Linked DNA regions of Endozoicomonas sp. GU-1. The protein of the gene in region 1 interacts with the protein of each later gene in a pairwise test. Links are inferred from orthologs where the notes say so. Each region holds a gene or a part of one and is shown on either strand. Other genes may lie near its edges.

What was found.
Region 2: the proteins of nth (region 1) and aceE interact in binary tests that used the Escherichia coli proteins (3 or more experiments, as listed by UniProt). The link is inferred for Endozoicomonas sp. GU-1 from one-to-one orthologs.

What each region holds. Positions count from the first base shown.
Region 1 is NZ_CP114771.1:4,874,920-4,878,671, forward strand. What follows is about bases 1-2,868. They hold nth (endonuclease III), read right to left. Parts: upstream 1,817-2,868; coding sequence 1,184-1,816; downstream 1-1,183. Other genes in these bases: dapE (succinyl-diaminopimelate desuccinylase), read right to left, coding at 1-42; O3276_RS20325 (beta-N-acetylglucosaminidase domain-containing protein), read right to left, coding at 92-1,150; O3276_RS20335 (DUF3943 domain-containing protein), read right to left, coding at 1,907-2,719. Outside these bases: O3276_RS20340 (hypothetical protein), read left to right, coding at 3,057-3,752. UniProt on the Escherichia coli protein: DNA repair enzyme that has both DNA N-glycosylase activity and AP-lyase activity. The DNA N-glycosylase activity releases various damaged pyrimidines from DNA by cleaving the N-glycosidic bond, leaving an AP (apurinic/apyrimidinic) site.
Region 2 is NZ_CP114771.1:2,991,830-2,995,529, forward strand. What follows is about bases 443-3,700. They hold aceE (pyruvate dehydrogenase (acetyl-transferring), homodimeric type), read right to left. Parts: upstream 3,301-3,700; coding sequence 643-3,300; downstream 443-642. Other genes in these bases: O3276_RS12245 (dihydrolipoyllysine-residue acetyltransferase), read right to left, coding at 443-614. Also shown: more of O3276_RS12245, read right to left, coding at 1-442. UniProt on the Escherichia coli protein: Component of the pyruvate dehydrogenase (PDH) complex, that catalyzes the overall conversion of pyruvate to acetyl-CoA and CO(2).

The DNA of each region.
Region 1 (3,752 bases):
CAGTTGCAGGGTTTTGGAGGTCATAGTCAGGGAATCGGTCATTTATTGTTCTGGAAAGAAATCGGATAGTTGGAATCAATTGCAGTGCAGTCTAGCATTTTTCGCCGGACTGCAACCATGTGAGAATTTCTCGGACGTACGGTTGGGCTGTTTCGGACTGAAACACCGAAAAGGTGTTTTCCAGGCGTTTGCGGGTGAAACCGGAAAAGTTCAACGTGCCTTCTTCGGTAAAATAGAGCAGGTTGTCTTCGATGGCCGATGCCAGCGATTGACCGCAAAGATCAACCACTGCCTTCCTGAAGCTGGCATGGCCATCAAACCGGTCTTGCTGCTGGTAAAGGTCAGCCAGAGTGGCCAGCGGTATCATGGATAGCCGGGGCTGGATCATCGGGTTAACGGCATGGCCACGGCACCAGTCGCTGATTTGCCACGGGCGGCCGGTGAAGGTATAGAGTCTGAGCCGGTGTTTCAGCCATTCGGTATCATTGACTGGGTAGTTGTCCCAGAGGAAGGGTTTGCGTTGGAACTGGTCCGTCATTTCCTGCAAGCCTGGCTGGTCATAGCCAAGGGAAATAACGTGGTCGCCTGTCCAGAAAATATCAAACTGTGGGTCCAGGTATTGGCCCAGATCAGACCAGTAGCCTTTGGGCATGGTGCCGTAGACTCTCTGCAATAACGGGTCTTTTGAGTAGTAGGTGCCTGCGACAATAAATTGGGTCGCGGTGCTTTCTGCGGCAATAAATTTGGCAATGTCAGCCTGGGTTTTTGCCAGGTCATCAATGTCGTTACTGAAATCATCAAAGAGAATAGAGAGAATCTGTGGATTCAGTTGATTGATGCTGGCGATTTTCTGTTGCAGCTGTTGGCGACTTTTATGGTTCAGTTCCCGTACATTAAACGGCGTTAGTCCGATACCAAAACGCACATTGTTCTGTTTAAGCGACAAACCCAGTGTGTTCAGGTGGTGGAAATCCTGTTCTGGCCAGGGTTGATTCCATTGTTCGCGCAGATAAGGATCATTCTTTGGTGCGTAGATATAGAAATTGAAACCTTTCTTTGCACAGAAGCTGGCATAGGCATTCCTGGACTCCCAGGACCACTGGTTTTCCTGGTCATACAGCCCTTCTATTACGCCATAATGGAATGCCATGAGCGGATATTTCCCTGTTTAAAGTGAGTCAGTCTAAGATGTTTTCTGCTTGAACTCACAAAGGTCTTCAATCATGCAGCTACCACATTGTGGCTTTCTTGCTTTACACACATAACGGCCATGGAGGATCAGCCAGTGGTGGGCATCCATCAGAAACTCTTTGGGAACCAGTCTCGCCAGCCGTTTTTCCACTTCCAGCACATCCTTGCCGGGGGCAATGCCCGTTCGGTTTGATACCCGGAAAATATGGGTGTCCACCGCCATGGTGGGCTGCTGAAAGGCGGTATTTAAAACGACGTTAGCCGTTTTTCGTCCAACGCCGGGAAGCGCTTCAAGATCTTTCCGGTTATCGGGTACCACGCTATTGTGCTTATCAATCAGCATCTGACAGGTTTTGATAACGTTTTCTGCCTTGGCATTAAATAACCCGATGGTTTTGATGTACTCCTTCAGGCCATCAACACCCAGAGCAAGTATTGCCTCAGGGGTACTGGCAACAGGATAAAGTTTATCGGTGGCTTTGTTGACCCCTACATCGGTGGCTTGGGCAGACAGTATCACCGCGACAAGCAGTTCAAAAGGTGTACTGTAGTTTAGCTCGGTCGTTGGGTTGGGGTTAGCGTCCCGAAGCCGGGTAAAAATCTGTGTGCGCTTTTCCTTGTTCATCCTTTGACCAGTAAAAAGTATAAAAATCAGTTTGTGCTTATTTTAATGCAAAACAGGGCTGGAATGCCCTGTTTCTCATCACTAGGAGGCTTACATCCGGAATGTCATGACCAGGCCGAAATAGTTTCGGTTTTCATCCTGATTCTCTACCTGATAAAAGGTTGGAGCAAATGTCAGACGGATATCAAAGTCTTCCATAACGGGCTGTTCACGGTCACCATTGATCCACTGGTCAATACTGTCGACGGGATCCAGGAAAAACAGCGCCGTGGAGCCCAGGCCGGCAGAGCCCCATACCAGGCCATCATTGTCGACAATCGAGCGCTTCTTCTGGTAAGCCCATTCACCGTATAACCAGCCGCCAATGGGCGTTACGATAATATCCTGAATGGAAGGCACTTCAGCGATGGCTTCGATACCGTACTCCCAGTAGAAGGTGGACATCAGGAAGGAGTAGACAAAGGAGTTCCACTGGTTGTAACCAGACTCCCGTGCAACGATGTAGTAAACACCACCGAAGTAAGGGTGTGTGACGTAGTTCAGGAAAAAGTCATCTTCATCCATCACCGGGCCTGAACTGACATTATCCCACCACTTTTTGTGGAACTGTTTCATGTCAGACTTATCCCAGTTGGTAAAGGACTCCGGCATAACGGCCAGGGCACCAATCACACCAACGCCCAGACCGAACATGAGTTTTGTCTGGGACCAGAGACGTGCCTGATTCTCCTGAGGATTGTCATCGAACAGGGTTATTGCCCATGGAGAGCGCTCTTCAGAGAGGGTGAACTCAGCGTCTGGTTCCGCCACTGACGGGACAGCAGAAGCTGTGGCGTTGGCCTGGACAAAGCCGGAAAGCATGATCAGGCCAGATAAAAAAACTGGCAATATCTGGTTAAGCATCGTCTTTTATTCATGAGATGGCTGGGGGGGAGGCGCAGACACCACCCAAAAACGGGTTATCCATTCAGGTCATTACCCCTGTTCTGGACAAAAGAGGGCGATTCTATAGCGAATTCGGTCAATAATCGATTGAGGTTTATCATTATTTCCAGTTTTATCGGGCTGATAAATCAGGCTCTTATTTTGTTATGCCGGATTTCTGACTTTGTTCAGAGTAGTGGTTCAGGTAGCCTGAACACGAATAAGGTTGCACATGCTACATTGAAATAAAAAAGCAGTATAGGGATGTATCGTGTTTAATAAGCAGTTATACCTGTCAGTCGTTACAGGTTTATTAATGATCGGTGGACTATTTCCTTCAACCAGGTTGCTGGCAGTATCCTCACCGGAATATGAGCCTGTTCCATTTACTCAATATTGGAATGTCATTGCCAACCAGCTTGCCAAGAGCCTTATCGCCAGAGGACGCCTTGGATCAGATTCCGTTTATGTTGATCAAAAATATGCCGCTTCAGATGTTGCCCGATATCTGGAAAAACAGCTGTCAGTTTCATTGAAAAAATCCGGTGCAAACGTGAGGGCGCCAACCAATGCCTTCAACATGATTGAGCTTGATGTTGATGTTCGAACCCGGTCGAATGGCAGGGGAACCATGTACGCTGAGGGAGGGGATATCGACCAGTTGTTGGAGATAAAGGAATTGGGTTCTGTCTATTCAGATCAACTTACTCATTTAAAAATGGAACCCCTGGCAATGAATCGACCAATAACCATAAGCCCGATTCCAGATACCGATACAGAAGTTGTTATCACCGCTCGGGTTATGGATAGAGGCTCGATTCTGGTATCGCAAACCTATGCGTTCTATTTTTCTGCTGAACGGGCAAGTCGTGAATATAATCCTCTGTATAACGGATTAACCAGGGCAGAAGCCTTTTATGCTGATAGTGATGGCCTGTTAACAGAGCATCAGAATAGGCAGGGTGCCTTTATAAATCATCAGAAAAAACTGGATAATCAAATTCAGCAATTG
Region 2 (3,700 bases), 1.9 Mb from region 1 along the record:
GGTGCAGCGGCTGCAGGCGCTGGCTGGCTGACAGCCGGTGCTGCTGCGCCACCAGACACTTCAACGTCAATCACCAGATCACCCTGACTCAGGGCATCACCTTCCTTGACGTGAATCGCAGTCACCACCCCTGCTACCGGGGAAGGCACTTCCATGGTCGCTTTGTCGGACTCCAGAACAATCAATGAGTCTTCCAGGGCAACGGTGTCCCCAACCTTCACACTCACCTCAATGACCGGCACATTTTCAGCACCGATATCGGGTACATGCACCGACTCAGTCCGGGAGCCACCGGCGGCCGCTTCAATCACCGGGGCTGCCGCCACGGGGGCTTCTGCCGGCTGCCCACTGTCCGCTATGGGCTCGACAACCTCAGATGCTGCTGCAGCCATCTTAATCATCGGAGCACCTTCGCTGACATTGTCACCCATAGTCAGCAGCACTTCTGTCACCACACCATCCCGTGGTGCCGGGACTTCCATGGTGGCCTTGTCAGACTCCAGAACAATCAGGGAGTCTTCGGCCGAGACCGTATCACCGGGCTGGACGCAGATTTCGATGACTTCTGCCTCACCACTGCCGATATCCGGAACTTTGATGATTTCGTCACTCATTCCTCATACCTTCTCTTCAGTTCCGGACTTAGCAATACAGAGGGTTAGCTCTGGACGGGTCAATATCAAACTTCCTGATGGCCTCGCTGACCACGGACGCTTCCAGCTCACCATCCTGAACCAGTGCATACAGGGCAGCCACCACGATGAAGTAACGGTCTACCTCGAAGAAACGACGCAGCTGTTCACGGGTGTCAGAGCGACCAAATCCATCGGTACCCAGCGAAACAAAGGGTGCCGGCACAAACTCACGGATCTGGTTGGCGTACTGGCTCATATAGTCAGTTGCGGCGATAACCGGACCTTTACGGCCAGACAGCTGCTGTTCAACCCAGCTGACTTGCTTATCAGCTTCAGGGTTCAGCATGTTGTAACGTCTGGCGTTCTGACCATCCCGGGCCAGCTCGTTAAAGCTGGTTGCGCTCCAGATATCCGATTCCACGTTGAACTCATCACGCAGAATACCGGCAGCTGCGCGGACTTCCTCAAGGATCGTGCCACAACCCATCAGCTGGACCTTAAGCCCCTGGTTACGGGAATTTTCTTCCAGGTTGTAAAGCCCCTTGATGATGCCTTCGATTACTTCAGGGCCTTCCGGCAGCGCTGGCTGACGGTAGTTTTCATTCATGGCGGTGATGTAGTACCAGACATTGTCACCATCGCCATACATACGTTGCAGACCGTTCTGGATAATCACCGCCATCTCATAGCCATAGGTTGGGTCATAGCTGATGCAGTTCGGTACGGTGGATGCCAGAATATGGCTGTGGCCGTCCTGATGTTGCAGACCTTCACCGTTCAGCGTGGTACGACCCGCAGTAGCACCAATCAGGAAGCCACGGGCCTGGATATCACCCGCTGCCCAGGCCAGATCGCCAGTGCGCTGGAAACCAAACATGGAGTAGAACGCGTAGAACGGAATCATCGGCACGTTGTTGCTGCTATAGGAGGTCGCCGCAGCAATCCAGGCGGCGTGGGCACCCGCTTCGTTAATGCCCGCTTCGAGAATCTGCCCCTGTCTGGATTCTTTGTAGAACATCACCTGGTCGGAATCTACCGGCTCATAGTTCTGGCCTTCCGCAGAGTAAATACCCAGCTGGCGGAACATACCTTCCATGCCAAAGGTACGGGCTTCATCCGGAATGATCGGTACAATGTGCTTGCCCAGACTCTTGTCTTTGGCCAGCGCACCCAGAATGCGGACGTAAGCCATGGTGGTGGAGATTTCCCGTTCGCCACTGCCTTTGGTCACCGCTGCAAAGTCCTCAAGGCCCGGAATTTCCAGCTTAACGTCGGTTTCTACGCGGCGTTGGGGAATAAAGCCGCCCAGCTTTTCACGACGCTTGCGCATGTACTTCATTTCCGGGCTGTCAGCGTCGGGTTTGAAGTACGGCAGGGTCTCAATGTCTTCGTCTTTGATCGGCAGGTCAAAGCGGTCACGGAAGTGCTTCAGGTCATCAACCGGCAGCTTCTTGACGTTGTGGCTGACGTTGGCCGCTTCACCGGTGGTACCGGTACCGTAGCCCTTAACCGTCTTGGCAAGAATGACGGTAGGCTGGCCGTTATGGTTAACCGCCTCGTGGTAGGCAGCGAAGACTTTGTAGGGGTCATGGCCACCACGGTTCAGACGCCAGATATCATCATCCGACAGGTGTTCAACCAGCTTCAGCGCTTCCGGGTCACGGCCAAAGAAGTGCTCACGGGTCCAGGCTCCGCCTTTTGCCTTACAGTTCTGGTAATCACCGTCAACGGCCTTGTCCATCACTTCCTGCAGCTTGCCATGCTTGTCCTGGGCCAGCAGCGGATCCCAATGACGGCCCCAGACGACCTTGATAACGTTCCAGCCAGCCCCCCGGAAGATACCTTCCAGCTCCTGAATGATCTTGCCGTTACCACGGACCGGACCATCCAGACGTTGCAGGTTACAGTTGACCACGAAAATCAGGTTATCCAGCTTCTCACGACCGGCCAGGGAGATGGCACCGAGAGATTCCGGCTCATCCATCTCACCATCCCCGAGGAATGCCCAGACCTTACGGTTTTGATCCTGGGACATGCCACGGTTAATCAGGTACTTCATGAAGTGGGCCTGATAGATCGCCTGCAGAGGGCCGAGGCCCATGGATACGGTCGGGAACTGCCAGAACTCAGGCATCAACTTGGGGTGAGGGTAGGAGGAAAGACCATTGCCATCCACTTCCTGACGGAAATTATCCAGCTGGCCCTCGTCCAGACGACCTTCCAGAAAAGCCCGGGAGTAAATACCGGGCGCAACGTGCCCCTGGTAATAAATCAGATCGCCTTCGCGGTCACTGCCCTGGCCGTGGAAAAAGTAGTTATACCCGATGTCGTACAGAGTGGCACTGGAGGCGAAGGAAGAGATATGTCCACCCAGGCTGCTGTCCTTCCTGTTGGCGCGCATCACCATAGCCAGCGCATTCCAGCGGACCAGGGAGCGAATACGACGCTCCATAAACAGGTCGCCGGGCATACGGGCTTCTTTTTCCGGTGGTATCGTATTGCGATACGGCGTGGTAATCGCGTAGGGCAGCTGCGTACCTTTGGCACGAGCATGCTGGGAAAGCCGGGTCAGCAGAAAATGAGCACGGTCTTCACCTTCCTGCTCCAGGACGGAATCCAGTGCTTCCAGCCATTCCCTGGTTTCTATTGGGTCGATATCATGCATACAAATCGGCTCCGGGATCGATACTGCTAAAACAAACTTTGTGATCGTTATTGTTAATGGTTGATTACTTGCAACATCAAGCATACGAACAAGTTTCGTCTAACAGCCAAAGCTTTAAAAAAAAATTGATACTGATCAAATGCAATATAACTACAAGATAAGCAATTCCCGCAATGAGTACCAGTACTTACATGTATTTTTATTGCAAAAAGTATTGATTTTTATAGAAAAACTTCGCAACAGAGACAACAAAAACAAACACTTTTACTCACAATCTATCAACCCAGGATTTTATTGGCTAAAACCCGAACTGTCTCAGGGTCTGCCAACAGAAATTTGGGTATCGTTTAATAACTGATGTCATCAGACACATAATGACCTGCAAACAGGGCTTTTAAAT